Regions from separate parts of the Blautia sp. DFI.3.45 genome, predicted to be linked through region 3. Evidence: predicted binding sites of a transcription regulator. Region 3 holds the regulator's gene; each other region holds the start of a gene.
The links. The regulator Rex, encoded in region 3, represses fermentation and respiration genes when NADH is low (regulators of the CRP and FNR family bind a similar motif). The targets are predictions, from matches to a motif close to ATTGTTAANTANTTAACAAT.
Positions count from the first base shown of each region.

Region 1: the regulator Rex is predicted to act here: its motif matches at 8,068-8,087, upstream of adhE (bifunctional acetaldehyde-CoA/alcohol dehydrogenase).
Region 2: the regulator Rex is predicted to act here: its motif matches at 7,527-7,546, upstream of LJE09_RS01755 (complex I 24 kDa subunit family protein).

Region 1 covers NZ_JAJDMI010000018.1:49,218-59,872, reverse strand. Annotated here, with positions in the region: gene LJE09_RS08415 (hypothetical protein) at 1-317, shown strand, start outside; gene bilS (flavodoxin family protein BilS) at 496-1,011, shown strand; gene LJE09_RS08405 (FUSC family protein) at 1,113-2,177, shown strand; gene cls (cardiolipin synthase) at 2,295-3,854, shown strand; gene LJE09_RS08395 (class II aldolase/adducin family protein) at 3,954-5,042, shown strand; gene adhE (bifunctional acetaldehyde-CoA/alcohol dehydrogenase) at 5,131-7,788, opposite strand; gene typA (translational GTPase TypA) at 8,291-10,123, opposite strand; gene LJE09_RS08380 (single-stranded DNA-binding protein) at 10,549-10,655, shown strand, end outside.
Region 2 covers NZ_JAJDMI010000003.1:48,010-58,664, reverse strand. Annotated here, with positions in the region: gene glpK (glycerol kinase GlpK) at 1-823, opposite strand, end outside; gene LJE09_RS01775 (NusG domain II-containing protein) at 1,195-1,566, shown strand; gene spoIVA (stage IV sporulation protein A) at 1,647-3,116, opposite strand; gene LJE09_RS01765 ([FeFe] hydrogenase, group A) at 3,242-4,930, opposite strand; gene LJE09_RS01760 (NADH-quinone oxidoreductase subunit NuoF) at 4,946-6,817, opposite strand; gene LJE09_RS01755 (complex I 24 kDa subunit family protein) at 6,814-7,293, opposite strand; gene LJE09_RS01750 (YoaK family protein) at 7,616-8,317, opposite strand; gene LJE09_RS01745 (Fe-S-containing hydro-lyase) at 8,640-9,206, opposite strand; gene LJE09_RS01740 (fumarate hydratase) at 9,208-10,050, opposite strand; gene LJE09_RS01735 (FAD-dependent oxidoreductase) at 10,187-10,655, opposite strand, start outside.
Region 3 covers NZ_JAJDMI010000014.1:11,529-22,183, reverse strand. Annotated here, with positions in the region: gene alr (alanine racemase) at 140-1,285, opposite strand; gene LJE09_RS07010 (bifunctional ADP-dependent NAD(P)H-hydrate dehydratase/NAD(P)H-hydrate epimerase) at 1,363-2,862, opposite strand; gene LJE09_RS07005 (redox-sensing transcriptional repressor Rex) at 2,952-3,599, opposite strand; gene LJE09_RS07000 (ABC-F family ATP-binding cassette domain-containing protein) at 3,860-5,770, shown strand; gene LJE09_RS06995 (NADP-dependent isocitrate dehydrogenase) at 5,887-7,095, opposite strand; gene LJE09_RS06990 (S8 family peptidase) at 7,211-8,056, opposite strand; gene LJE09_RS06985 (class I SAM-dependent methyltransferase) at 8,564-9,295, opposite strand; gene pap (polyphosphate:AMP phosphotransferase) at 9,316-10,655, opposite strand, start outside.

The DNA.
Region 1 (10,655 bases), on a different contig from region 3:
CAGAACTCGAGGAACTGAGGAGTCAGTATGAGAATCTGGATATCTGTGAGGAGGATAAGCAGGTGATTGATGATTATATTGCCTGCAAAGATGCCAGAGCTGACAGGATGGCAGAGAAACTCTATGAAAAGGGACGAAAAGATGTAAAGAGATGTATCCGCATCCGAAAACTGATCCGCAGATGCATGATCCTGTCTGCCATTGTTACGGTGGTACTGATTCAGTATAATAAGAATGAGAAGCTGAGAGAAAGTCTGGAAGAGCTGCTGAAAATGTTCCGGGATAGAACTGTAAATGAATCAGAGGAAGATTTTTAAAATGTTTTACCGAATTCGGTTACGGTAGAACGAATGTGCTTATGTATCAGTTGGAAGGAATAAGCAATATAAATAATGCAGACAAAAATGTATTTTCGGAATTAAAAAAAATCTTCTTACAAAAGCAGAAACAAGGAAGACTCTAAGAGTGCATAAAACCAAAAAGGAGCAAGACAGCATGGGAACACAAAGATACTCAATTCTGTACAGCAGTAAAACAGGAAATACAAAAAAACTTGCGGAGAAGATCAGGGAGGTACTGCCTGAGGAAAACTGTGATTATTTTGGAACAGAAGGAGCGAAGGCTCTCTCTTCCGACATATTATACATTGGATTCTGGACAGATATAGGGAATGCAGATCCTGCAACACTTGAACTGTTAAAGAGTCTGAAAAACAAGAAGATCTTTCTGTTTGGAACAGCAGGTTTCGGAGGCAGTGAAGCCTATTTCCAGCAGGTTCTCGGGAAAGTTAAAGAATCTGTGGATGAGAGTAATACAGTAATCGGAGAATTTATGTGTCAGGGGAAAATGCCCCAGTCAGTTAGGGACAGATACGTAAAGATGAAAGAGAAGTCGGATCATGCGCCGAACCTGGATGAACTGATCCAGAATTTTGACAGGGCGTTATCTCATCCTGATAATGAGGATCTGGAGAGACTTGAAGAAATAATCAGAAGAGACCTGGAAAAATAATTAAGTCTTGACTAACAGAGGGAACTGCGGTATAGTGCTCGTTACTAAAAAAGGTAATTCATAAATTTTTATAAATTTTCACGAAAGAGAGGTAACGAGACATGACATTTTATCAGGAATTACAATTGAGTTCGACCGGCTCCAAACAGCTGATCAGAAGCACCACAGATCCCAAAGAGAAAAGACGGCACATTTTAATCTATAATTTTAAAGTGTATCTGGTTATGGCTTTTTGCGTAGCAGTGGTGAGCATGTACAGTAAGCTTACAGGGAGCAGCAACAGTGTAGTTGGTGTTACTGTTCTGTTGGCAGTGCTTGTGCTGCGGCAGGCAGATTTCGGGATCAGGACAACACATGGACTGCTTTCCATTGCAGGGATCTTCGGTATTCTTATGGCAGGACCCCGTCTGGCAAATATAGTGCCTCCGTTAGCTGCGTTTGCAGTGAATGCTGTGTGTATTTTACTGCTGATGATACTGGGCTGTCATAATGTGATCATGTACAATCATTCTACCTTTGTTCTGGGCTATTTGCTGCTTCTGGGCTATGATGTGACAGGAAAGGAATACACCTTCCGTGTGATCGGCTTGTTGGTGGGAATGGTGATCTGTATGATCGTCTTCTATAAGAACCAGAGAAATAGAGCCTATCGAAGAACCTTCCTGGATTTGTTCCGGGAATTTGATCTTAAGTCAGCAAGAAGCAGATGGTATGTGAAACTGACACTGATCGTATCCAGCGCAATGCTGTTTATGAATCTTCTGGGACTTCCCAGAGCAATGTGGGCAGGAATCGCCTGTATGTCCGTATGCCTGCCTTTTACAGAAGACTGTATCCCAAGGTCTGTGAGCAGAGGAATGTTTAATATTGTGGGATGTCTGTTATTTATTGTGCTGTATCTGGTACTTCCGGAATCCATGTATCCGTATATCGGAATGATCGGAGGGATCGGAGTTGGATATTCAGCAGGATATCCGTGGCAGACTGCATTTAATACATTTGGAGCGTTGTCTATTGCAGCAGGGATCTTCGGAATGCCGGCAGCAATAGCACTTCGTATAGGTGCCAATGTTCTGGGAGCAGCTTATACGGTAATCTGCAATAAAGTAACAGATAAAGTAGCAGAGTATATAGGCACAAATAAATGTGCAGAAAATCTTTCCTGACTGAAACTGCGGAGCGGTTATAAGCAAGTAAAAAAGCGGATGATTTTATCCGTCTGATATGTGTTCTGGGAATAGAGTGAATATTAACGTACAATGACAGAGGGAGAGAGAAAGAATATGAAACAGGATACCCTGGAAGGCAGGGCGAAAACGAAAAATGGTGTAAAACGATTATGCTTTTCCGCAGTATGTATTTTACTGGAAGCAGCTTTTATCATTGCTATGATCACAAAGCTGAATCAATATGCGGAGATTATCAATCTGATGACAAGGCTTCTTGCAGGTGTACTGGTTCTTAAGCTGTATGCGTCAGATCAGACTTCATCTATGAAAATGCCCTGGGTTATTTTGATCCTTGTATTCCCTATCTTGGGAGTGGGATTGTACTTACTGATTGGTCTCAATGGCGGTACCCGTAAAATGCGGGAGCGTTATGACCAGATCGACAGGGAACTTCTGCCGTTGCTTCCCAATGACAGTGAGTGCAGGGAAACGCTTGGCAGGAAAATCCCGAAGGCAGGCAATATTTCTGATTATATACAGAAAAATGCCTCCTATCCGGTCTATCAGAATACAGATGTTATTTATTATGATGAGGCAGTCAAAGGGCTGGAGGCTCAGCTGGCAGATCTGGCAAAGGCAGAGAAATTCATTTTTATGGAATATCATGCTATTGAGGATGCACAGGCCTGGCATAAAATCCAGAGGGTTCTGGAAGACCGCGTAAAGGCGGGAGTGGAAGTCAGAGTATTTTATGATGATATGGGTTCCATTGGATTTATCAACACAGACTTTATTAAGAAAATGAAAAAGGTAGGAATCCACTGCAGAGTGTTCAATCCATTTACTCCGGGTCTGAATGTGTTCCTGAATAACCGGGATCACCGCAAGATCACAGTGATCGATGGAAAAGTGGGATTTACCGGCGGTTACAACCTTGCCAACGAATATTTTAATTTCACACATCCTTATGGACAGTGGAAGGATACAGGTATCCGTCTGGAGGGGGAGGCAGTCCGTTCCCTAACAGTAACATTCCTGGAGATGTGGAATGCTGTCAGTGATAAGGATAAAAATGACAGTGATTTTACAGGATTTCTGGTTCAGACAGATTATCAGGCAAAGCAGACAGGCTTTATCCAGCCCTATGCGGACAGTCCTATGGACCATGAACAGGTAGGCGAAGAGGTGTATATCAGTATGGTGAATAAAGCGGAAAAATACTGCTGGTTTATGACACCGTACCTGATCATCACAGATGAAATGAGCCATGCGCTGTGTCTGGCTGCCAAGCGTGGGGTAGATGTGAGGATCATCACACCTGGTATTCCGGATAAAAAGATGATCTACAATATCACACGTTCCTTTTACCATGGACTGGTAAAACATGGAGTGCGTATCTATGAATGGACACCTGGTTTCTGTCATGCAAAGATGAGTGTGGCAGATGACTGTATGGCAACCTGCGGAACCATAAATCTGGATTACAGAAGTCTGTATCATCATTTTGAAAACGGCTGCTTTATGGCAGACTGCCAGGCAGTTCTGGATATCCGAAATGATCTTGCAGCAACAATGGATGAATGCCGTGAAGTCACAGAACAGTACAGTACCGGACGCAGCGCATATCTGCGATTGGGACAGCTGTTTATGAGGTTATTTGCGGGATTATTATAACGTTACTGTTTACTCCATAACACTTGGAAAAAAGTAGGATATCGTGTACAATGGAATGGGTAATAGCAAAACTATTAAAATATGGGAGGTATTTTAACTATGGATCTTTCAACCTTAGTAAAAATGTCAAATACTTATGGAAGTAATCCTGCTTATGTTCTGGCAGGTGGTGGCAATACTTCTGTAAAAGATGACACCACATTGTATGTAAAAGGCTCCGGTACACAGCTTGCCACAATCAAGGCAGAGGAATTTGTGGAAATGAGCAGAGCACGCTTGAATGAGATCATGAAAACAGATTATCCGGAAGATGATGTCAAACGTGAATCACTGTATCTTGCAGATGTTATGGCTGCAGTAACAGATGCTGACAAAACAAAACGTCCAAGTGTAGAAGCACTGCTTCATAACTTATTTGCCTACACATATGTACTGCATGTTCATCCTACACTTGTCAATGGACTGACCTGCGGAAAAGGGGCAAAGGAACTTAGTGAACAGCTTCTTGGAAAGGATGTACTCTGGATTGATATCTGCAAACCCGGATATACACTTGCACGTATCTGTTATGAGAAAATGAATGCTTATAAAGAAGAATCCGGAAAAGATGTTCAGGTTCTTCTACTTCAGAATCATGGAATTTTCGTTGCAGCAAATACTGTAGAGGAAATTGGAGTATTATTTGACGGCGTGATCAGTAAATTAGAGAAACAGGTAAAGAGAACTGCTGATGACAGTGATGCGGTTACACCTGAAAAAGAGCAGGCAGCAGAGAAGCTTTCCCGGTTACTGGGACATGCAGTAGAAGTTGTACCTGCAGCAGAAGCTGATCATTTTGTAAAAGATAAAGTAGCGGCTGCACCGCTTCTGAAACCATTTACACCGGATCACATTGTATACTGTGGACCATATCCGTTATTTGTAGAAAATATTGATCAGGCAAAAGATGCGCTGGACGCATTTATGAAAGAGAATGACAAAGAGCCAAGACTGATCCTGGTACAGGGAGTCGGTGCCTTTATCATGGAAGATGATAAGGGAAAAGCTGCAAAAGCACAGCTTCTTGTAAAAGATGCCATTAAGCTTGCTGTATATGCAGAAAGCTTTGGTGGCCCGCTTCACATGACAGATGATATTACATACTTTATCACGCATTGGGAAGCAGAAGCATATCGCAGTAAGAAATAATATAATAAGGGGCTGTCGTTTTTTGACAGCCCCATTTGTTGGTTTGAACACTATATTTTTAAAGGAAAAGGTTTATTTTCAGCAAATCTTATTTCTCTTCTTTTTTCTCTTTGGCTTTCCCGGATTCAGGAATATTTCCCTCACCATAGTAAGCTTTCAGATAGATTTCTTTCAGTTCAGACATTAATGGATATCTTGGGTTGGCACCGGTACACTGGTCGTTAAATGCCTGTTCGGTCATTTCGTCCAGAGTTTCAAGGAAGTACTTCTCGTCTACGCCGTATTCCCTGATCGTATGTTTGATCTCAATAGTATCCATCAGTTCCTGCAGTTTCTGGAGAAGCTTCTCAAATACTTCGCTGTCGTTCTTGCCTGTCAGACCTACAGAACGGCCAATCTCAGCGTAACGTGCAAGTGTGTGCGGATACTGATACTGTGGGAAGGTACCCATCTTAGCCGGAACTTCGGCTGCATTATAGCGCAAAACATGAAGCAGAACCAGAGCATTTGCAATACCATGTGGAAGATGATGGAAAGCTCCCAGCTTATGAGCAAGAGAGTGGTTTACGCCAAGGAAAGCATTTGCGAAAGCCATACCAGCCATGCAGGAAGCATTTGCCATATGCTGTCTTGCTTCTACATCAGAACCATCTTTGTATGCACGTGGCAGATAGTTAAATACCAGTTTGATGGCATTTAATGCAAGACCATCTGTATAATCAGATGCCATCATGGAAGCATAGGCTTCAAGTGCATGAGTCATAACGTCGATACCGGAAGCACAGGTCAGTCCCTTAGGTGCGCTCATCATATTATCTGTATCAACAATAGCCATGTCAGGCATTAATTCATAATCAGCCAGAGGCCATTTGATACCTGTAGTCTTATCAGTAATGATAGCAAACGGCGTTACTTCGGAACCTGTACCGGAAGATGTTGGAACAGCTATAAAGTAAGCTTTTTTACCCATATGCGGGAATGTGAAGATTCTCTTACGGATATCCATAAAGTCCATAGCCATATCATCAAAGTTGGCGTCCGGATTTTCATAGAGAACCCACATGATCTTGCCGGCATCCATTGCGGAACCACCGCCCATTGCGATAATGCAGTCAGGCTCGAACATTCTCATTGCAGCAGCACCGGCTCTTGCAGAAGCGAGAGATGGATCTGGCTCTACATCGTAGAAGCAGGTATGTACGATTCCCATCTGATCTAATTTATCTTCGATCTTTTTAGTATATCCATTCTTATAAAGGAAAGAGTCTGTTACGATAAAGCAGCGTTTCTTGTGCATAACAGTGCCAAGCTCATCCAGAGCAACCGGCAGGCAGCCTTTTTTGAAATAAACTTTTTCCGGTGTTCTAATCCAGAGCATATTTTCTCTCCTTTCAGCAACGGTCTTGATGTTGATAAGATGTTTCACACCTACGTTCTCAGATACGGAGTTGCCACCCCAGGAACCACAGCCCAGAGTCAGGGACGGAACAAGTTTGAAGTTGTAAAGGTCGCCGATGCCGCCCTGAGAAGATGGAGTATTGATGAGGATACGGCAGGTCTTCATAGCTGCTGCATGTTTTTCCATCTTTTCCTTCTCTCTTGTGTCAATGTAGAGAGCGGAGGTATGTCCATAACCGCCGTCAGCTACAAGCTGTTCAGCTTTGGCAATCGCTTCGTCAAAAGTTTTGGCCTTGTACATGGCAAGTACAGGTGAAAGCTTCTCATGTGCGAATTCTTCGCTGATGTCTACAGATTCAACTTCGCCGATCAGGATCTTTGTCTCAGGAGAAACTGTAATACCGGCCATCTCAGCGATAGTGGCAGCTTTCTGACCTACGATTTTTGCATTCAATGCACCATTGATGAGGATAGTTTTTCTTACTTTCTCTAATTCATCCGGTTTCAGGAAGTAACATCCTCTGTAAAGGAATTCTTCTTTTACTTTCTTATAAATGCTCTCAAGAACAGTTACAGATTGTTCGGAAGCACAGATCATACCATTGTCAAAGGTCTTGGAATGGATGATGGAGTTAACTGCCAGACGGATATCTGCACTGTCATCAATGATAACAGGAGTATTTCCGGGACCTACACCTAAAGCAGGTTTTCCGGAAGAATAGGCAGCCTTAACCATTCCGGGACCACCTGTGGCAAGGATGATGTCTGCTTCACGCATAACCTGATTTGTCAGATCAAGACTTGGAACATCGATCCATCCGATGATTCCCTCCGGTGCACCGGCTTCTACAGCTGCCTCCAGAACAACCTTTGCTGCCTCAATGGTACATTTCTTTGCGCGGGGATGCGGACTGATGATGATTGCATTACGTGTTTTCAGTGCGATCAGAGTTTTGAAAATTGCAGTAGATGTTGGGTTGGTTGTAGGAATAACTGCAGCGATCAGACCGATTGGCTCAGCTATTTTCTTAATACCGTAAGCAGTGTCTTCTTCAATCACACCGCAGGTTTTCGTATTCTTATATGCGTTGTATACATATTCGGCTGCGTAATGGTTTTTGATAACCTTATCTTCTACAATACCCATTCCTGTTTCTTCAACAGCATCTTTAGCAAGCGGGATACGTGCTTTGTCAGCAGCAGTAGCGGCAGCTTTAAAAATCTTATCTACCTGCTCCTGGGTAAATGTTGCGAAAATCTTCTGTGCCTCTTTCATGGCTGCAATCTTTGCAGTAAGGGCTTCAGGGGTGTCGATGATGGTTGGGATAGTGTTCTCTTTTTTTGCCATTTGGGAATCCTCCTGTTTGTGTTTTCGTTAAAAGTATTTACCGTAACCTGTTATGTTTTTATTATACAAATAAACTGATTATTCGGTCAACAGTAACATTAATATGAGCATAACGAAATATTATGGTGAAAATTGTGCATAATCACGTAAATAATGTGAATAAAATATCAATTGTCAGAATATATGAGAAAAATTTAACAATATATGTTCTGTTGGCGACTGAGAGAAAGTTAAAAAAACGTTAATAAATTAACAACCCCGATGATGCTATCATATGACTTTGTTAATCATTTGTCAATTACATAGCATATGAAAAAAGTTAACAAATACTAACTAGGAATTTCGTGAAAATATAACAATATAATTTGTAGAAGGATTTATGTTTTTCCATATGTTTGCAGGAGATTAAGAGTTACTGTGAACGGAGTGAACAGTAATGATTAAGAAAAATTAAGCCCCGCAAAATTTGCGGGGCTTAATTTTTCTTAAATTTCTATTTGTTTCAGGCTTTTCTGAAAGCGGCTCTCTTACGTTCTCTGGAATCCAGCAGTCTTTTACGGATACGGAGAGATTCCGGTGTAACCTCAAGGAGTTCATCCTGGTCGATGAAATCGATGGCCTGTTCCAGACTGAGAACTCTTGGTGGAGTTAATTTCAGTGCATCATCAGCGGAAGAAGAACGTGTGTTAGTCAGATGTTTTGTCTTGCATACGTTCAGCTCGATATCTTCGGCTTTACCATTCTGTCCGATAACCATACCGCTGTAAACCTTTGCACCAGGTCCGATAAACAGAGTACCACGCTCCTGGGCTGCGAACAGACCATAAGTAACAGCTTCACCAGCCTCGAAAGCGATCAGAGATCCCTGTTTTCTGTACTGGAAATCTCCCTTGTAAGGAGCATATCCGTCAAACATAGTATTGATGATGCCGGTACCCTTGGTGGAGGTAAGGAACTCACCGCGGAATCCGATCAGTCCACGGGAAGGAATGTGGAATTCCAGACGGACAGTACCGTCACTGGCAGTACTCATACCCTGCAGCTCACCTTTACGTTCGCTCAGCTTTTGGATTACAGTACCGGAAAATTCTTCCGGAACATCTACATAAGCGATTTCCATAGGTTCAAGTTTCTTTCCGCGCTCGTCTGTTTTGTACAGAACCTCCGGTTTACTTACTGCGAATTCATAACCTTCACGTCTCATGTTCTCGATCAGGACAGACAGATGAAGTTCTCCACGTCCGGAAACCTTAAAGGCTTCTGTTGTTTCAGTATCTTCTACACGAAGGCTGACATCTGTATTCAGTTCACGGTAGAGACGGTCACGAAGATGACGGGATGTGATGTATTTACCTTCCTGGCCTGCCAGCGGACTGTCATTTACGATGAAGTTCATGGCAATGGTAGGCTCGGAAATCTTCTGGAAAGGAATTGCCTCCGGGTTTTCTCCGCCACAGAGAGTATCACCGATATGGATGTCTGCGATACCGGAAATAGCAACGATGGAACCAATAGTAGCTTCCTTTACTTCAACCTTATTCAGACCGTCAAACTCATAGAGCTTGCTGATTTTAACTTTCTTACGTTTGTCCAGATCATGATGGTTTAACAGAGTCAGCTCCTGATTAACGGCAATCTTACCATTCTCAACTTTACCGACACCGATACGTCCCACATATTCGTTGTAGTCAATGGTGCTGATCAGAACCTGAGTATCTGCATCAGGATCTCCCTCCGGAGCAGGGATATATTTCAGAATAGCGTCAAACAGAGGAGCCATATCCTTAGGAGTATCGTTTAAGTCAATAACAGCATGTCCTGCTTTTGCAGAAGCATACAGGAACGGGCAGTCAAGCTGCTCGTCAGAAGCACCAAGATCCATAAGAAGTTCCAGAACTTCATCTACAACTTCGTCAGGACGAGCTTCCGGACGGTCAATCTTGTTGATACATACGATTACATGGAGATCAAGTTCAAGGGCTTTCTTAAGAACGAATTTAGTCTGAGGCATAGCACCTTCGAAAGCATCAACGAGAAGAATAACACCGTCTACCATTTTAAGTACACGTTCTACTTCGCCGCCGAAATCAGCATGTCCTGGTGTGTCGATGATATTGATCTTTGTATCTTTGTAATGAATAGCTGTATTCTTGGATAAAATAGTGATACCACGCTCACGCTCAATATCATTGGAGTCCATGACACGTTCCTGAACTTCCTGATTTTCGCGGAATACACCGCTCTGTTTCAGAAGCTGGTCAACCAGAGTTGTTTTACCATGGTCAACGTGGGCGATAATGGCTACGTTACGGACATCTTCACGTTTTGTTCTCATAAAATGATTTTCCTTTCCTCTTTAAGCTTTGAATGGGTAACTGTTCGGCACACTGGCTGAACAGTTACCGGAATTGTTAATATTCATGTGTTATCAGCAGGATTATCTTGCTGCAAAAGCATTTTTCAAGCACGATATAATCTTGCAGATGAATTTGTTCCTATTATTATGTGTTTTTTTCTTCAATAAGTTACCCGAATTTTCAGTTTACCACATTTTCGCCAGATTACAAGGTGTTAAAATAATTTTTTTTATTTTTGCAGATTCTGGTTCTAAATGAGAATGCCTGTACATAACCTTATAAAGAACAATACAAGGTACAGAGGAGCATATGTAGGATCGCTGAAAAAGCAGAGACGATTTACGGTCTGTACTGCAGGCAGGGATTCTGACACAGGTGCTCTACAGGGAAGGAGAACCACATTATGGCAGATAAAATTATTGAAAACAATCAGGTATCTATGATGGGCAAAATTGCAGCAGGCTTTACATTCAGTCATCAGGTCTTTGGAGAAGGCTTCTATATGACTGA
Region 2 (10,655 bases), on a different contig from region 3:
CTCCTGTATTCATCAGAAGAAAACATCCTGTGCCATAAGTATTTTTTGCTTCTCCGGCATTAAAGCAGGTCTGGCCAAACAAAGCAGCCTGCTGATCACCTGCTGCACCTGCAATAGGGATAGCACCGCCAAGGACTGCCGGATCTGCTTTTCCATAAATACAGCTGGATGGCATTGGTTTGGGAAGCATGGACTTTGGAATGTCAAGTTCATTCAAAATTTCCTGATCCCACTGTAAAGTATTGATATTAAAAAGCATGGTTCTGGATGCATTGGAATAATCTGTAACATGGACTCTGCCCTTTGTCAGTTTCCAGATCAGCCAGGTTTCCACAGTTCCAAACAAAAGCTGCCCTTTCTGCGCTTTCTCTCTGGCTCCTTCTACATTGTCCAGAATCCACTTTATTTTTGTTGCAGAGAAATAAGCATCGATCACAAGCCCTGTTTTCTCCCTGAATTTCTCAGTCAGTCCTCTGGCTTTCAGCGAGTCGCAGTATTCCGATGTTCTGCGGCACTGCCATACGATCGCATGATAGACAGGTACGCCGGTATTTTTATCCCATACGATTGCAGTTTCTCTCTGGTTTGTGATTCCGATCGCAGCGATCTTTGAAGCATCTGCTCCGATCTTGGTCATTGCCTCTACTGCCACACCCAGCATACTGGCCCATATCTCATCTGCATCATGTTCTACCCAGCCCGGTTTCGGGAAATACTGGGTAAATTCTCTCTGTGCAACACTTAAACGTTCTCCCTTTTCATTAAACAGGATACAGCGGTTGCTGGTCGTCCCGGCATCCAGTGCCATAATATATTTTCCCATAAAAGATTTCCTCCGTTCTCTTTCAATGTACTCTCGGAATCTTTTTGTACTTGATTTTGTGAGAAAATTTTTTTGTTAGATGTGCCCAAATTTTTGAGGCGTACGCGGTGCGTACGTTGATAAAATTCGGGTGCAGCTAACAAAAAATCAGCCGCAAAAGCAAGTGCAATAAAGACTCCGAGAGTACATTTTATTATTATAACCATACCACAAACATCTGAAGGTTGCTATTCTTTTTTATTCATGTTATGATGCAGACAAAACAAACCTGTTATTGTTCACTCCGTTCTCAGTAATACGCTTTGCAGGATATTATCAGTGAACAGTAACACAAACCTTACTGCTATTATAGAAAGATGGAGTACAATACTTTGAAGAAAAAAGAATTTATTTTTATAGGTGGTATCCTTATTCTTGCACTGGCGATGTGGGGAGGAATGTCTCTTATAAATAAGGGCAGTCATGGTTCCATCCGCATTACTGTAGACGGAAAAGAATATGGAACTTATTCTCTGGAAAAGGATCAGACGATTAAAATCAACGATACAAATGTCTGTGAGATCAAAGACGGTCAGGCACGTATGATCTCTGCACAATGCCCCGATCATCTGTGTATGAAACAGAAGGCAATCGACGAAAAAGGAGGCACCATCGTATGCCTCCCTAATAAAGTCGTTATTGAAGGGGAAAAAAGTACTGACAGTAAAAAAACTGACGAACCGGTAATTGACGCAGTAACCTGAGCTCTCCGTTGCCTGTAACTGAATAACTGTTTCATAGTTCGGCTAAAAGCAAAATTTAAAGGCATCATATTATACGGCAGCTATATGATGATACACACCAGCCCGCCCTTACTGTCATTGACAATTTTCTGCATGGTATCCTGAAGCTTTACCTGGCTTTCTTCGCTGATAGCTGCAATCTTGCTTCGGATGCCATCCTGTACCAGCTGCTCAATGGATTTACCGAAAATATTAGTCTCCCAGATACTCTCCCCCCTCTGGCTGCCTTCATCAATATACTGGATCAGATCCTTTGCCTGCTGTTCTGTTCCTACTATGGGAGCAATTTCAGTTTCTATATTTGCCTTTATCATATGGATAGACGGACTCTTTGATTTTATCTTTACTCCATATTTATTTCCCTGTCGGATCACTTCAGGCTGTGCGATCTCAATCTCATCCAGATTCGGGACAACCACACCATAACCGGTTCCACGCACTGCTTCCAGTGCAGCCTGCACTTTTACATATTCCTCTTTCATATGTACCAGTTCCTGCATTGTATGAATCAGTTCATATTCACTCTCCATTTCGATTCCACTCATCTGACTGAGCATCCTGTAATAATATTCTTCCTTTATGCGTATTCTTACCTTTACTGTTCCATCGGATAAGCCTACATCTTCCAGAAGGGAATCCTGTACATAAGGTCCGGATAATTTTACAGATTCCTTTGTGATATCACGTATATGCTGCATACTTTTCATTTTATCCCTGATCTGTGAAAGGATCTGCTGTTTTAATTCATGCTCCAGGGGAAGCATTTCTACCCAGCGCGGAATAAAAAACTGAATCTGACTGACAGGAAATTCATATAAAACCTTCTCCAGAATCCTGGCAATATCTTCTTTTCTCAATTGGTCACAGTTTACTGTCAGAGCAGTTACCTTATATTTCTGTTGGATTTCTTCCGCTGTTTTCAGAGCCGCATCTTTATATGGCATCTGCGAATTTACCAGCACGATAAATGGTTTCTGCTGTTTTTTCAGTTCCTGAATAGTCTTCTCTTCTGCCTCCGGAAAATTGTCTCTGGGAAGTTCACCGAAACTTCCGTCAGTTGTGACCACAATACCTATTGTGGAATGCTCCTGAATTACTTTCTGTGTTCCGATGCGTGCGGCCTCGCGAAATGGGATTGCCTGCTCAAACCAGGGAGTTTTTACCATTCGTTCTTTCCCGTCCTCCGTCTGCCCGGATGCACCCTTTACCAGAAAACCCACACTGTCGATCAGGCGGATCTTTACCTGCTGATCTTCTCCGAGAGTGATGGGAACTGCTTCTTTGGGAATAAATTTTGTTTCTGCTGTGGTAATGATTTTGCCTGATCCGCTTAAAGGAAGCTGATCTCTGATCTCTGCCTGCTTTGTATCTGACATCTGCGGCAATGCAACAAGTTCCATGAATCTGCGGATAAATGTAGATTTTCCTGTGCGGACAGGTCCTACGACCCCTATGTATATATCTCCCCCTGTACGGGCCTGGATATCACGATACACCTGAAAATTTTCCATAAAAATAGCCCCCTTGCATATTTACACATAACCTTCATGTATTGTTATAAAATATGCAAGGAAGCTTTAAAATATTCTATTTATCATTTGGACATATTGTTACTGTCAGGTATCACAGATGTTCCTTAATAGGAATCATTGTGAAGCAGATGATGCTCTTTGCCTTTCAGAAGTCCGTTGTAAAGTTCCAGAACTAACGGGTTTTCATCGGATTTCTTAATGATAGTTGTATTATCTGCATTATACAGGCCCTTAGCTCTCAGAGCTTTGGTTCTGTCGCCGGATCTTGTCGGCTGTCCGCCACCCATGATACATCCGCGGCGGCATGCCATGATCTCGATCAGATGATATTCTTTCTCACCATTCTTAACCTGTTCCATAACGGTTCTTGCATTTGCAAGGCCGCTGGCAACACAGATATTAAGGTTCATTCCTTCATAAGGAACTGTAAATTCCTTGATTCCCTCATCTCCACGAACACCGCATTCTGCGATCTCATGCATGGTTTCTTTGCTGTGATCCGGAGTCAGGCGGCGGAGAACTGCTTCTGTAACACCTCCTGTAACACCGAAGATAACACCACCACCGGAGCCGAAGCCAAACGGCATATCACAGGCTTCCGGATCAAGAGTTGCAAAGTCAAGCCCAAAGTTATCGATCATGCGGAGCAGCTCTGTAGTTGTAATAACGATATCTGTATCCTGTTCACCGTCTGTGAAGCTGTTCGGACGAACTGCTTCTGCCTTCTTGGCTGTACATGGCATAATAGAAATCATAACTGTTTTCTTGCCGCCGGCATGTTCCGGATCGCGGAAGTACTCTTTGATTACTGCTGAGAGCATTCCCTGTGGAGAACGGCAGGTAGAAAGATTAGGAATATACTCCTTGTACTGGTCTGTGATAAACTTCACCCATGCAGGACAGCAGGAAGTAAGAAGCGGAAGTTTCTCACCCTTCTTAATTCTGTCAAGGAACTCGGCACTCTCTTCCATAATAGTAAGGTCAGCACTGAATGAAGTATCATAAACTTCATCGAATCCCATTCTGTGGAGAGCATTGACAATCTTACCCATAACACTCTTGCCTTTGGTCAGTCCATAATGATCACCTACTGCGACACGTACTGCAGGAGCAATCTGAGCAACTACACGTATATTCGGATCAGCAAGTGCTTCCCATGCCTCGTCCATATGTGTCTTGATCGCAATAGCACCTGTTGGGCAATATACACGACACTGACCGCAGTTTACACATTCTGTCTCTGCGATTTTTTTGTTAAATGCAGGCATTACCATGGCCTCAGTTCCCCGGAATGCAAATCCTAAAGCTCCGATTCCCTGAAGTTCTTCGCAGGCACGTACGCAGTTACCACACAGAATACATTTGTTTGGATCACGAACCAGAGAAGGAGAACTTGTATCCAACTCATGATATTCCCTGGTATTTTTGAAACGGATTGTCTGTACGCCCAGCCTGTGTGCCAGTTCCTGAAGGACACACTCACCACTCTTAACACAGGTTGTACAGTCACGACAATGTGCTGCAAGCAATAATTCTACAATTAGTTTTCTGTATTTCTTGACTCTTCCGGAATTGGTATAAATCACCATTCCATCTCTTGGCTGTTCAGAACATGAGGCAAATGTTTTTCCCCTCTCGTCTTCAACTGTACATAAACGACAGGCACCAAAAGTGGATACCTCTGAGTGGTAGCACAGTGTCGGAATATTGATCCCTGCCTTGCGGATGACAGACAGGACATTTTTTTCATCGGTAAATTCTACCTTTCTACCGTCAATTATCATATGGCCCATAGTGTATCCTCCCTTCTATGCTTCCACATATACTGCATCAAAGTTACAGTTGTCCTTACATGCACCGCATTTGATACAGATGTCGTTATCAATGTGATATGGATGTTTAATCTTACCTGAGATCGCACCTGCCGGACAGTTCTTTGCGCATTTACCGCAGCCAATACAGAACTCAGGGTTGATGTGGAACTGACGAAGAGCAGTACATACTTTTGCACGGCATTTCTTATCGCGGATATGTTCCTCATATTCATCGCGGAAGCGTTTGAGAGTACTGATAACAGGAAGAGGTGCACTCTTGCCAAGTCCGCACAGAGCCATGTTCTGAACCATATTTGCAAGCTCTTCCAGCTCGTCCAGATCGGACATCTCACCCTTGCCATCTACGATCCTCTCCAGGATCTCCAGCATACGTTTGGTACCCTCACGGCACGGTACACATTTACCGCAGCTCTCACGCTGGGTGAAGTTCATAAAGAATCTGGCAACCTCAACCATACAGGTATTCTCGTCCATAACTACCAGACCACCGGATCCCATAATCGCATCTAATTTTTTGACAGAATCAAAATCAAGAGGTGCATCCAGCTGGTCAAGGATCAGACATCCGCCGGACGGACCGCCGATCTGGACACCTTTAAATGCGGCGCCACTCTTTAAGCCACCACCGATATCATAGATAATGTGGCGGAGTGTGGTTCCCATAGGAACCTCTATCAGACCGGTATTCTCGATAGAACCGGTCAGTGAGAAGGTTTTAGTTCCGGGGCTTCCCTCTGTACCGATGGTGCGGAACCAGTCTGCTCCCTGAAGAATAATCTTCGGTACATTAGCATAGGTTTCTACATTATTAAGAACTGTAGGCTTACCCCACAGACCTTTCTCTACTGTACGGGGCGGTTTTACACGAGGCATACCTCTGTTACCCTCGATAGATGCGGTAAGTGCCGAACCTTCTCCACATACGAAAGCTCCGGCACCTCTGTTGATATGTAAATGGAAGTTTACACCGGAATTTAAAATATTATCACCTAACAGGCCATATTTTTCTGCCTGTTCAATCGCCATCCTAAGTCTCTTTACAGAAAGAGGATACTCTGCACGAACATAAATATATCCATTCTCCGCACCGACTGCGTAGGCTGCAATAGTCATACCTTCGATCATCTTATATGGATCACCTTCCATGACGGAACCATCCATAAATGCACCGGGATCACCCTCATCACCATTACATACAACATAGCGGGTTTTCTCTGCCTGGCGTGCAACCTGAGACCATTTCTTGCCTGCTGGGAATCCTGCACCGCCACGACCGCGAAGCCCGGATTTAGTTACTTCATCAATAACTTCCTGCGGGGACATGCTTCCCATCACTTTTGCAAGTGCCTGATAGCCTCCCACAGCAATATACTCTTCGATAGATTCCGCATCGATTTTTCCACAGTTTTCAAGAACGATACGTGTCTGTTGATTTAAGAAAGGAATATCATCAGGATGTGGACAGACTGTATTATTATCGCGATAAAACAGTCTCTCTACAGGTTTCCCTTCCAATATAGTTCTCTCCACAATTTCCTTACAGTCTTCCGGCTGTACGTGAACATACTGATAATCATATGGCTCAATTCTCATCAGAGGTCCAAGTTCACATAATCCCTGGCACCCTGTCTTGATCACGCCTACATGAGGCACATCCTTCTGCATTTCAACTGTTACTCCATCAATTCTCTCACAGAGTACTGACATCTCTTCATAAATCTTCTGCGCTCCGGATGCGATACATCCGGTACCTGAACAGACAAGAACGCGGCAGGTATAAGATTTAATCTGCTCATTTACTTCAGCCTGCTTATTTAACAGGTCTTCTTTACTCTTAATACTCATACGCACTCTCCTCTCAGTTTATTCAAAAGTTCTACAGCTTTCTCAGGAGTCATCTTCGGATGTACTTCATCATTGACAGTCAGTGTGGGGGCAAGTCCACATGCACCCAGACAGGATACTGTTTCTACGGTAAAAAGCATGTCATCTGTAGTGTGTTTCTTGTTGCTCAGTCCAAGTTCCTTCATCAAAGCCTCTTTTACAGGCATGGATTTTCTCACATGACAGGCTGTTCCGTCACACACTTTAATGACATATTTCCCTTTCGGCTCAAAAGAAAAATTCTCATAGAATGTGGCTACACTGTAGGCCTTGGCTTCTTTTACTCCGATTTCTTTCGCTACATAAGTCAGCAATTCTCCCGGCAGGTAACGATATTCCGCCTGAATATCCTGCATGATCGGAATCAGCGATGCTGCTGTACGTCCGTAGTGCTCGATGATCTCATCCGCTTTTCTGTAATAAGACTGGTCTAACATTCGGTTCCCTCCTTAAATAGTAATTTTGATACATCGGTTTTAATATAGTACCGATATATCGATTCCCACGCAGCTTTAGTTATTTTCAACATATGTGCTGTTGATATTATACATTATATAGTTGTTTTGCACAATATCATTTTTGAAATTTTCTGAAATTAATTTATAACAATTTGTTATAGATGTATAGTATTCATAAATGTATATAAATGAAAAGCAATTTCTTTAACAGGGTTGTTAATTTAATAGCAATATCAAAACAAAAAAGATCATTGAAAAGAATATTATCTTCTTCTCAATGACCTTTCTGGAAATGGCTGCATTATTTAGTTTCATGTTCCTCATGGAAATGCTTATATTTTTCTATAAACATCAACAGAAAGCTGATCATAAGGAATCCACAGGAAACCCAGATCATTCTGATTCCATAGCGTATGGACAGATTTCCACCAATGCCGGCACCCAAGGCAAACATAAGGATGATTCCAAAATAATACATCGCCTGTTTTAGCTGTTTTGATTTTTTTTCACGAAAATAAACTGACAACGCAGCTGTACCACTGCGCAAATTACCGATACACATAGTACTTGCATAGGAATATCCGTTTACCTTGCGGAAGGACTGTACCTGCATTGCACAGGCGAAAGATGCCATGGCATTTGCCAGCATATTGTATTCGGTTGGCAGGAAACCTACTGTAAATAAGATCAGGATTTCTGCCAGCAGAACACCCTGTCTCCAGTGGAGCTTCTGCGCATATTTATAATTTGCCTGTATTTTCTCCGCAACCCATACGCCCAGTGCAAAGAAAATAATAGGAAAGAAGTATCCCAGTCCTGCTGTCAGTTCTCCTGCCATAAAGTGCTGGCTCATAAGAACGACGTTTCCTGTCTGTGCATTACAGAATACTTCGTTTCTTGCATTATAGGTGTAAGCATCCTGAAAACCTCCTGACAGTGCCAGGAATGCACTGTTTAAAAAGGCTTCCGACATTTGTATTTCGTGTTGATTATGATCTTTCATGATTTTCCCCGTTCAAGTTTATTTGCAGTTATCTCCTGTACGGATAACTGCCTTTATTCTTTTACCGTTTATTTTCAAACATTCGAAATCCGCTGCTTTACTGCGTAAATCGCTGCTTTCTCATGTTTGGCGGGTCCCTTTTTGACCCTGATTATCATGTTATACGTTTATAGGTCAAATGTAAAAGATATAATTCATATTATTGTATATATGATTTTTATATATTGGATACAATATATATATAATTTTGGCTATATAAAGCAACTTCCATATACTGTATGTCTACAGCATATGGAAGTTATTTTTTTATGTATCTGCAGAATTACTTATCTCCGTGTTCTTTGAGATATTCTGCTTTTCCCATCTCGTACAGATTATTACCTTCTGAGTCAATGATGACTACAAGAGGCATATCCTCTACATACAATTTACGAAGTGCTTCTGCTCCCAGATCTTCATAGGCGATCAGTTCGGCCTTTTTGATGCATTTTGCAAGAAGCGCACCTGCACCGCCGATAGCTCCGAAGTATACACCATCATATTTCTTCATGGCGTCTACTACTTCCGGAAGGCGGGCACCTTTTCCGATCATTCCTCTTGCTCCCACAGACATCATTGTGGGTGCATAGGCATCCATACGTCCGCTGGTTGTAGGGCCTGCGGAGCCGATGACTGCGCCTGGTTTTGCAGGAGTTGGTCCTACATAGTAGATGGTTGCATCTGTAGGATCAAATGGAATTTTTTCCCCTTTTGCAAGGGCCTCACACATTCTCTTGTGTCCTGCATCACGTGATGTATAAATAGTACCTGTTAATAATACCTGATCACCTGCATGGAGAGTTCTTGCCAGCTCTCTAGTAAGTGGAAGTGTAATTTTCTTTCTTTCCATCTCAGATCACCTCCGATTTATGGCGGGTTACATGGCAGTTGATATTAACCGCACATGGCATACCTGCAATATGAGTCGGCATTGTTTCGATATTCAGGCCGATGGCTGTTGTCTTTCCGCCAAATCCCTGAGGTCCGATTCCAAGCTTGTTTACTTTTTCCAGCATTTCTTTCTCAAGATCAGCATAGAACGGATCCGGGTTCTGAGTATCCAGAGGTCTCATCAGTGCTTTCTTTGCAAGAAGTGCACATTTGTCAAAGGTTCCTCCGATACCAACTCCGACTACCATTGGCGGACATGGGTTGGGGCCTGCGGTCTCTACTACTTCAAGGATGAAATCCTTGATTCCCTGTAATCCTGCAGATGGTTTGAACATACGGATCTGGCTCATGTTCTCACTTCCGAAGCCTTTGGGGCCTACTGTGATCTTTACCTGATCTCCGGGAACGATTTCTGTGTAGATCATAGCCGGTGTATTGTCGCCTGTGTTTCCGCGGCGTACCGGGTCTTTTACTACAGATTTTCTTAAATATCCTTTGTCGTATCCGCGGCGTACACCTTCATTAATCGCATCGGTGAGATCTCCGCCAACAAAATGTACATCCTGTCCTATTTCAAGGAATACACATGCCATTCCTGTATCCTGGCAGATCGGCACGTTCTCGTTATCTGCAATATCAAAATTCTCAATAATATTGTCAAGGATACCCTTGGCAATCTCTCCGTCTTCGCATGCGCGGCATGTTTTGATGGCGCATTTTACGTCTTCCGGAAGATGTTCATTTGCTTCGATACAGAGTTTTTCGATGACATCTGTAAGTCTGCTTACTTCTACTTCACGCATTCTGGTAAGCTCCCTTCTTTCATTTGGGGATATTCACCGGGAGGTGACATATCCCTTTTGCATTATATCAAAGGCTCCCGGTACCGGTAATCCCTTATCGATACCGGGAGCTCTTTTTTACATTCTGAGTATCTTATTAGCGCTGTTCGTGACGAGCGTATTTTGGAAGCAGTAATGGAGATACCTTATCAGTATGTACGCCTGCTTTGTCCAGTTCATCTGCATATTTGTAGATATGATCCAGGTTCATTTCACCAAGCTCTACATTCTTGCATTTTGCAGCTGCTTTTTTACCTGCATTTCTTCCGAATACGATAACATCCAGAAGAGAGTTACCCATCAGTCTGTTTCTTCCGTGGATTCCACCTGCGGCTTCTCCTGCAACTAACAGGTTTGGAATTTCTTTTGTGAATCCGTCTCCGTTAATCTCAAGACCACCGTTCTGGTAGTGAAGTGTCGGATAAATAACGATAGGAACTTTTCTCATATCAATGCCGTAGTTCATGTACATACGGAACATAGCCGGGATTCTCTTTTCGATGGTTCCTTCGCCACCGAGGATCTCGATCATCGGAGTGTCAAGCCATACACCTTTCAGTCCGCCT
Region 3 (10,655 bases):
ATAAGAAGAAACCTTGTTATCAGCCGGATATTTTCTGTCCGGTTAAGATAAAGTATTTCCACCTTTTTCTTGTGTATACATGCGTGGTATATAAAAATCAGTTATCGCTCACTTCGTCTCTATTCAGCAAACAGTAACATTATATTTCTTTCCCGTTTTTAATATAGACTCTCGGCACACGCGGGCTGATATCACAGGCAAACTCATAGGAAAATCTGCCACAGAGATCACCAATCTCCTCAATACCGATAAACTCATCCCCGTCTCTGCCGATCAGTGTTACCTCATCGCCCTTCTTCACATCACCAATCTCAGTCACATCTACCATAAACTGGTCCATACAGACTCTGCCAAGGATCGGAGCCTTTTGTCCATGTATCAGAACCCAGCCTTTATTGGAAAGCTGCCTGGAATAGCCGTCTGCATAGCCCACCGGAATAGTTGCCACACGAATCTTCCTGTCAGCCACATAAGTACCGCCGTAGCTGATCGCTGCTCCGGCAGGAACGTCCTTCACATAAGTCACATGACTCTTAAGTTCCATAACCGGCTCAAGCTTTACAATATCTCTCTCCACCTCAGAAGAAGGATAAATTCCATAAATTGTGATTCCGGCGCGGACAATATTCAGATTTGCTTCCGGCATACGTATGATGCCCGCACTGTTAGAACAGTGATGCAGAGGAATTTCCACTCCTGCCTCTTCTACGCGCCTTGAAAAATCCAGATACCGCTCCAATTGTACCATAGCCGGACTTCTGTCATACTCATCTGCTCTTGCAAAATGAGTAAACATACCCTCAATCTTAAGATTTGGAAGTTCTGAAATTTTTTTAATTTCCTCTACATTTTCCTGTACATCCGCAAAACCGATCCTGGTCATTCCTGTGTCCAGAGCAATATGAATATGTACAGTTTTTTTCTGCAGAACCGCTTCGTCTGAAAGTTTCCTTGCCTCCTCATATTCGCACACTGCAGGACGGATCTCATAACGGACAAGTTCCGGAAAATATTCATCAAAAACAATTCCAAGGATCAGGATTGGTTTTGTAATCCCGGCTTCTCGCAGATGAATCGCTTCTTCCGCAGTTGCAGCCGCAAACCCCCAGATATAATCATAATCCTCAATGAGATGTGCAACCGGCACCGCGCCATGTCCATAAGCGTCAGCCTTTATGACTGCGATCATCTTTGTCTCTTCTGCAATATTTTTTCTCATTTCCCGGAAATTATGTTCTACTGCATCCAGTGAAATGACTGCTTTTACTCTGCTATCTTTCTTCATAATAATTTTCCTCTGTTATTTTTTCATGTTAATATCTGCAAATTGTTTCACAGATTTACTGCCTCAAAATGAATATTCTATCTTAGTATTTCCGGCAGAAAACAGATGATATCTCCTGCGGTCATCCCTCGCTGCCCTACTGTTTCAGCAGCCAGATCACCTGCCAGCCCATGCACATATACACCAAGTGCAGCCAGAATAACAGGAGAAAATTTCTTTTCTGCTGCCAGGTACATACACTGTATACCGGCAAGCACACCACTTAACACATCTCCACTTCCCGCTGTAGCCATTCCTGCATTACCCGAAATGTTCAAATACATATCTCCAAAAGCATCTGCCACCACAGTACAGGCATCCTTCAGAACGCAAACCGCTCCAGACTCCTTTGCATAATCAGCTGCAGTCTGTGCCAGACAATCCTGGATCTTACCGATTTCTTTTCCGCACAGACGACTCATCTCACCAATATGAGGTGTCAGGATCACATGTTCCCCGATAAAACACTTCCAGTTGTCATGGACTGACAGAAGATTCAGGCCATCTGCATCCAGAATTACTGTTTTTTTACACTCAGCTGCCTTCGCCAGGAACCACTGAGCTCTTTCCCTGCTCTGCGCTCCGGTTCCAAGACCCGGTCCTATCACAAGCACATCACACCAGTCAAGCATTGCCTGGTTTTTTTTCTCATCAAAATCACAGGTGATCATGGCTTCCGGCAACAGTGTCTGCAACGGAATCCTGTTGGCCTCCACGGTCTGAATTCTCACCATTCCCGCAGAGCTTTTCAGAGCAGCTGCTGCACTCAGATATGCAGCTCCGCACATTCCTTCGCTGCCAGCTATAAGAAGAACCTTACCGAAGGTTCCTTTATTTCCATAGGGAACTCTCTCCGGAAGCATTTTTAAATCTTCACGTTCCAGATGATGCATACAGATTTTCTTTCCGGGTATGGAATAGATTCCGATATCCGTAACAACGATCTCACCGCCATACATGCGTCCGGGATAAAAACACAGCCCTCTTTTGCGAAAAGCAAAGGTAACCGTAAGATCTGCCCGGAATGCAATCCCCTTCTCAAATCCGGTATCTGAGTCAATCCCGGATGGAATATCCACAGCTACTTTATACGCAGATGCCCGGTTCATTGTACTGATAAGCTCTGCATATTTTCCCTCTACAGGTCTGCTCAGTCCAACCCCAAAGATGGCATCTACTATAGTAGTATATTCATCCGGATCCAGGTTATGCACCCGGGGCACCTGATAATATTCTGCTGTTTTAAGCTGTCCGGCAGTTTCAGCAGTCATTTTCTCTTCCTTACCCGCAATATAATACCAGGTTCTGACTCCTCTCAACTGAAGCAGTCTGGCAATCGCCAATCCGTCTCCGCCATTGTTGCCGGTTCCGCAGACCACAAGGATTTTCTCTTTTTCTTTATTCTTTAATCTCTGTACAATCTCCTCAACCGTCTTTAATGCCGCCCTCTCCATAAGTACTGGAGACGATATCCCGGCTTTCTGAATCGTATTATGATCCAGTTCTTTCATCTCAACAGCAGTTACAATCTCTCTCATCTGTTCACCTCCTGTTTACAATAACACATTTACATACAAGAGAAAAGCTGTGATCAGATGACCACAGCCTTGTGTTTCACAGTTATCCCTTACATCCCTTCATGTTCCTTTCTGTACTCACTCAGGTTATAGGACAAAGTCATAAGACTCTCTGAAAGATGTACGTTCTCTACCATTACATCCTCCGGGGCATCCAGATCAATATGTGCAAAATTCCAGATTGCCTTAATTCCATTATCAATCAAAATCTTTGCCATCTCTTTGGCTTTAATTTTAGGAAGAGTCAAGATCGCGATCTCAACCTCATTCTCCTTCAGAAACAAAGGAAGATCGCTCAACATCTGAATCTCAATTCCACGAACTGCAATCCCCTCAAGTACAGGATTGACGTCAAAAATACCAACCAGCTTAAATCCGCGCTTTTCAAAATCCACATAATTGGCCAATGCCTGTCCCAAATTACCGGCACCCAGAATAATCATCGGATGTACAGTATCCAGCCCAAGGATCTTACCGATTTCTGTATACAAATAGCGTACATTATAGCCGTAACCCTGCTGACCAAAACCACCGAAATTATTTAAGTCCTGACGAATCTGGGAAGCCGTCACATGCATCTTCTTGCTAAGATCATTTGAAGATATACGCTCTACATTCTCCTCCATCAATTCACCGAGGTAGCGGTAGTACCGCGGCAAACGCTTGATTACCGCTTTCGAAATTTCCTTAGCTTCCACAAATTTTCCCTCCTTAGCTTATCTATGTCAATTATACCCAGATGTTATTTTATTGTCAAATTAAATTTGTACTTTTTGACCAAATATTTCTGTATTTTTTTATCAATTTCATTCTGAAAAATTCCCCGGAATATCATATTTTCTTCCATGCATCCATCCGGTGCTTTCTTTTCTCTGGACAAAATCTCTTAAAATGCTTTCAAAAACAGGCATTTTCGATTATAATAGTACGCGGACAAATTACAAACGGAGGAATTCCTATGATTTTATCATGTCAGAATATCTGTAAATCCTTTGGCGAAAAAATCATTCTCAAGGATGCCAGTTTCCATATAGAAGACCGCGAAAAGGCAGCTCTCATCGGCAATAACGGTGCAGGCAAGACGACTCTGCTGCGAATCATTATGCATGAGCTCTCCCCGGATTCAGGAAACGTGGTACTTGCCAAAGATAAAAATATCGGCTACCTTGCCCAGTATCAGGACATTCATGGCCATCATACCATTTACGAAGAACTGATTTCCACCAAACAGCACATTATTGATATGGAGAACCGTCTGCGCTCTCTGGAACAGGAAATGAAAACCACCACCGGAGATGCTCTGGACAGCCTGATGAATACTTACACAAGACTGAGTCACCAGTTTGAACTGGAAAATGGTTACGCTTACAAAAGTGAGATCATGGGTGTATTAAAAGGTCTTGGTTTCACAGAAGAAGATTTCGAACGCCAGATAGAAACTCTTTCAGGCGGCCAGAAAACCCGCGTAGCTCTGGGTAAACTGCTTCTTGCCAGCCCTGACATTCTTCTTCTGGATGAGCCTACCAACCATCTGGATATGGAGAGTATTTCCTGGCTGGAAACCTATCTTCTGAATTACCCGGGTGCTGTATTTATCGTATCCCACGACCGTTACTTTCTTGACAAAGTTGTAACAAAAGTTGTGGAAATCGAAGCAGGAAATATGCGTATGTACAGTGGCAACTATTCTGCCTATGCCCTGAAAAAAGCCCAGCTGCGTGACGCCCAGTACAAAGCCTATCTGAACCAGCAGCGGGATATCAAACATCAGGAAGCAGTCATTGCCAAGCTGAAATCCTTTAACCGCGAGAAATCCATCAAACGTGCGGAAAGCCGCGAGAAAATGCTGGATAAAGTCCAGCGCATTGATAAACCACAGGAGATTCAGAATCAGATGCGCATTTCCCTGGAACCAAGATTTGTCAGCGGAAATGATGTCCTTACTGTGGAAAGTCTTTCCAAATCTTTTCCCGGACAGACACTTTTCAGTGACATCTCCTTTGAGATCAAACGTGGAGAACGTGTAGCCCTGATTGGCAATAACGGCACAGGCAAAACCACCATGTTAAAGATCATCAATGGGCTGATTGATGCAGACAGCGGCAGATTTACTCTTGGTTCCAAGGTACAGATTGGCTACTATGACCAGGAACACCATGTTCTTCATATGGAGAAAACTATTTTTGAGGAAATCTCAGATGCTTATCCCACACTTACGGAAACAGAAATTCGAAATATGCTGGCAGCATTCCTTTTCACAGGGGATGATGTATTCAAACTGATCTCCGCTCTGTCCGGCGGAGAAAGAGGTCGTGTTTCCCTCGCCAAGCTGATGCTGTCCGAAGCAAACTTTCTGATCCTCGATGAGCCCACCAACCATCTGGATATCGCTTCAAAAGAGATTCTTGAAGAGGCATTGAACAGTTACACTGGAACAGTATTCTATGTTTCCCACGACCGTTACTTCATCAACCAGACAGCTACCCGGATCCTGGATCTGACCAATCAGGCAATTGTAAATTATATCGGAGATTACGACTATTATCTGGAGAAAAAAGAAGAGCTGACGGAAAAATATGCTCCGGCTGCCGCTCAGGCTGTGACAGAAGCAAAGCAGGCTTCTGATAACAAGCTTTCCTGGCAACAGCAGAAAGAAGAACAGGCCCGCCAGCGAAAACGAGAGAATGAACTAAAAAAAGTAGAAGCCCGCATTGAAGAACTTGAAACCAGAGATAAAGAGATCGACGAAACCATGATTCTCCCGGATATCTGCACAAATGTGGCAGAATGTGCGAAACTCAGCAAAGAGAAAGCCGCCATTACCGAAGAATTAGAAGGATTATATGAAAAATGGGAAGAACTTGCATAATGCAGGTTCTTCCCATTTTCGCAGTTTATAACTTTTTACAGGTTTCTCCGCTGCAGTGTGATCCTGCCCGGAGAACTTTATAATGTTATAGAAACATTACCGGATAATTTCTGAAATTATAAAATTTCATCCAGTCTCTCTCTGATGGCAAGGATGAAATCTTTGCTGTTCAGTACTGTCACATCCTCAAGAGAAGTGATCAGCGCAAGGTCTTTTGTCATCTTACCGCTTTCAATCGTCTCCAGAGTCGCCTTCTCCAGTTTATCAGCAAATTCCATCAATTCTTTATTGCCGTCCAGCTCACCTCTTTTTCTCAGAGCTCCAGTCCATGCAAAAATAGTTGCTACAGAGTTAGTAGATGTCTCCTCACCTTTCAGATAGCGATAATAATGTCTCTGTACAGTTCCATGAGCAGCTTCATATTCGTAATATCCCTGTGGAGATACCAGTACAGATGTCATCATAGCCAGAGAACCAAATGCTGAAGAAACCATATCGCTCATAACATCTCCATCATAGTTCTTGCAGGCCCAGATAAATCCGCCTTCAGCCTTCATGACACGAGCTACGATATCATCGATCAGGCTGTAGAAATATTCAATGCCTGCTGCTTCGAATTTCTCCTTAAACTCATCTTCATAAATAGTTGCAAAGATTTCCTTAAAACGTCCGTCATAAATCTTGGAGATCGTATCCTTGCCGCCAAGCCACAGGTTCTGTTTTGTATCCAGTGCATAATTAAAACAGCATCTTGCAAAACTTGTGATAGAATCATCCAGATTGTGCATACCCTGAAGCACACCCGGTCCCTCATAATGATGGATCAGCTCTTTTCTCTGCTGTCCGTCTGCACCTTCAAATACCAGATAAGCATCTCCGGGACCGTCAATATACATCTCTGTGTTCTTATACACATCACCATAGGCATGACGTGCGATGGTGATCGGTTTCTTCCAGTTCTTAACACATGGTTCAATACCCTTCACTACGATTGGGGCACGAAAAACAGTTCCGTCGAGAATTGCACGAATCGTTCCGTTAGGACTCTTGTACATTTTCTTTAAGGTATACTCTTCCATTCTTGCCTTATTAGGAGTGATAGTTGCACATTTCACTGCTACGCCGTACTTCTTTGTAGCCTCTGCTGCATCAACAGTTACCTGATCATCCGTTTCATTTCTGTATTCCAGACCAAGGTCATAATACTCAGTGTTCAAATCAATATACGGAAGAAGAAGTTCATCTTTGATTATTTTCCAGAGAATTCTGGTCATCTCATCTCCATCCATCTCCACAAGTGGTGTCTGCATCTGAATTTTTTTCATGTTAATCCTCCTCTTTGGCTCTCATCCAGTTAACTATCATGATAGCCGAAAACAGACCGTTCGTCAATGCTTTTATACACTAAAGCAATATTTTGCCAAATAAAATGATTACTGATCACAGTTCCATAAAGCGTTCCAGATCCAGTTCTCCCCATCCCTGCTGATTCTTTGGCAATCCCATATCCCTGGCACTTTCTTTCAATTTCATCTTGATCTGAACATTAGTCAGCTCCGGATTCTTCTCAAGCATCAATGCTGCTGCCCCTGCAACCAGAGGTGTAGACATAGAAGTACCACTCTTCACTCCATATCCGTTATCTGCTCCCGGTGCACAGGCAAGAACATGATTCCCGGGTGCAACCAGATCCGGTTTACAAACACACTCAAATGTAGGTCCCCTGCCTGATATGGCAGTCCGTCCTGTAAGCAGATCGCTGGAGCCTACTGTGATAATCTTCCGGCTGCTTCCCGGTGCTGTCACACTTCCTGCCTTCGGTCCCTGATTTCCTGCCGCAGCCACTACCACCAGACCTGCATCCCAAAGTTGTTCCACACCTGCGATCAGAACTCTGTGATCTTCTGCTCTCCTACAGGTTGTTCCCACCGAGATATTCACTACACGTATCCCATAATATCTCTTATTCTCCAGGATCCAGCGAAAAGCCTGTAAAACATCTTCTTTCCTGCCATTTCCCGTTCTGTCGAGCACCTTCAGAACTATCAGGCTACACCCGGGGGCAATTCCTCTGATCCGTCCTTCCGAAGCCCTTCCGTCACCGCCAATGATCCCACATACATGGGTTCCATGAGAATTATCATCATAAGGTCTGATACGATGTCCGATGAAATCTTGAAACGCAAGTATTCTCCCTGTAAAATCTATATGAGGAAAAATCCCGGTATCCAGAACACACACACCCACGTGCTTTCCTGTATATCCGGAATCATCTGAATTCTTCATAAAAAATCCTCCGAATCATCTGGATAATGAAATCTTACCGCAACTGTTCATCAGGTCGCTACAAAGACAATGAACATTTGCGTCTTACTTTAAATTATTCGGAAGATTATATTTTTGTGTCCGACAGTTTCTCCTGTCATATCTCCGTTTTTCTGTAAATAAAATGTATAAAGCTTCCATGATATGCAGATACTTCTGATATGCAAAACAACAGGCATATACAGAATCTGTTACAGAAATCCCGAAAATATCCTTATAGCAATTTCATAAAATAACTGTAACCATCTGCATAATATTAAGGAGACAAATTATGACTGCATTATTATTGATACTGGTATTTTTACTCTTTCAGACCTTCGTCCTGCTCTGCTGTGTAGCTGCCGGAAATGACGCTGCCTCCCAGGAAATCTCCGATCAGGAACAAATGGAATTTATCCGGGAATGGAAAAAAATACATTGCAGCAGCCCTCAAAAATAAAGGGCTGCTGCAATGTGCTGATAAACCTTCTACATCACATAACAGTCATATCGTATTGCTTTTCCTTTTAATATATAAGAAGGCTCTCTTCCATCAAGACAGACGCTCTTAAGAGGACGTTTTACGATAATTCTGGAAGGTCCGGCTTTGATAGCTGCATCAAAAAGATCTTTTTCCTCAGAACATGGAGGTTCAAGTTTCTGGATCAGCTGAAGTTTTTTATTTATCAGACCGGATTTCTGTCTCTTCGGGAACATGGGATCAAGATAGATCACATCTACCGGATCCATAAGTTTCTCCATACATGACACACTGTCACCCTCCACCAGTTTCATTCTGGAAGCAATGTCTTTTAATACGGGATGCTTTCTGGCACGCCGGAGCGCATCCTTCAAAAGTGCGGCGATCACCGGATTCTGTTCGTATAATGTCACCTCATAGCCATATGCTGCAAGAAGGAAACCATCCTCCCCCATACCTGCAGTGGCATCAATTGCTTTCAGATGTTCTCCCTCTGTTTTGACCGCACGTACCAGCATTTCATGGGAAAGTCTTCCGTTTGTGACTCTGTGCAGCATTCCTTCAAAATCTCCCTGATATGTCAGGCCATAACCGGTAAGTGATACGCCCCGGGAGTCAAACATTACTGTCAGATGTTCTCCCGGTTTGTCCATAATCGGAACATTGTTCTTTCTGGCAAAAGATTCTGCCATTTCTCTTTGCCCGCCCTTACCCAGGCAGACTGTTATCTTATCATTCATTTACACATTTCCCGCAAAATTTAATTTTCTTTTAATGCTTTTTCTATTTCAGAGATCACAATTCTGAGTGCTTTGATACGGGCATATTTCTTGTCAACAGATTCCAGTACATGCCATGGTGCAAAGGAAGTGTTTGTCTTCTGAAGCATCTCATTTACGGCCACTTCATAGGCATCCCATTTCTCTCTGTTTCTCCAGTCCTCATCTGTGATCTTCCATTGTTTCTCCGGATTATTCTGTCTCTCCTGAAAACGCTCCAGCTGTGTATCCTTATCGATCTGTACCCAGAATTTAATAATGACTGCACCCCAGTCTTTAAGTTCTTTCTCAAACTCATTCATTTCGTTGTAGGCACGTTTCCAGTCATTTTCACTGCAAAATCCCTCCAGACGTTCTACCATAACTCTGCCATACCAGGTTCTGTCAAAAATAGCGATATGCCCATTTTTCGGAAGTCTTGTCCAGAAACGCCATAAATAATGTCTGGCCTTCTCATGTGGTTCCGGACTTGCAATTGGATGTACTTCATAGCCCCGGGGATCCAGAGCTTCTGTAATACGTTTGATGTTACCTCCTTTGCCTGCCGCATCCCAGCCTTCATACGTGATGATCACAGGAATACGTCTCCTGTACAGTTTATTATGGAGTTCCCCCAGTTTACTCTGGAGCTGTTTCAGTTCTCCCCTGTACTCCTCGTCATCCATTGTTTTATCTCTCAGATCAATATCCGACAGACGGGGAATCTGCTCCAGAGGGAATACATTCTGCAAAATCGGAACGGAATGTGCCTGATTCTGCATGGCAACTTCAATATTGCTTACCATAGTCTCCAGCACCTGAAGTTCCGCCCATTTTCTGTCACTGGCATCTATGATGTACCATGGTGCAGAGGAAACATTCGTGTCAGACAGATACTGAGAAAATATTTTTGCACATTTTTTGTAATGTTCATTCTGCCATTTATCAAAGTCTGACACACGCCATCTGGTGTCTTTATGATCCAGAAGTAATTTTTCACGCCGCTTCTGTTCATCCCTGTCAATCTGCATAAAGAATTTCAGCACCAGATAACCATTATCTGTAAGCTGTCGCTCAAAACGGCGGATGCTGTCAATCCGCTGTGTATAACCTTCGCCTTCAATCTCGCCCGACAGACAGTCTTTACAAGTCTGCTCCATCCAGCCGGAATCCAGAAATGTAAATTTTCCGGCTTCCGGAATCTGTTTAAAATAACGATACAGAAATGGATATCTCAGTTCTTCTGCTGTGGGAGCTGACATAGTGGCAACCTTAAAGAAACGCGGATCAATATTCTTAATGACTTTTCCGATCGTACTTCCCTTGCCGGAAGATCCCCAGC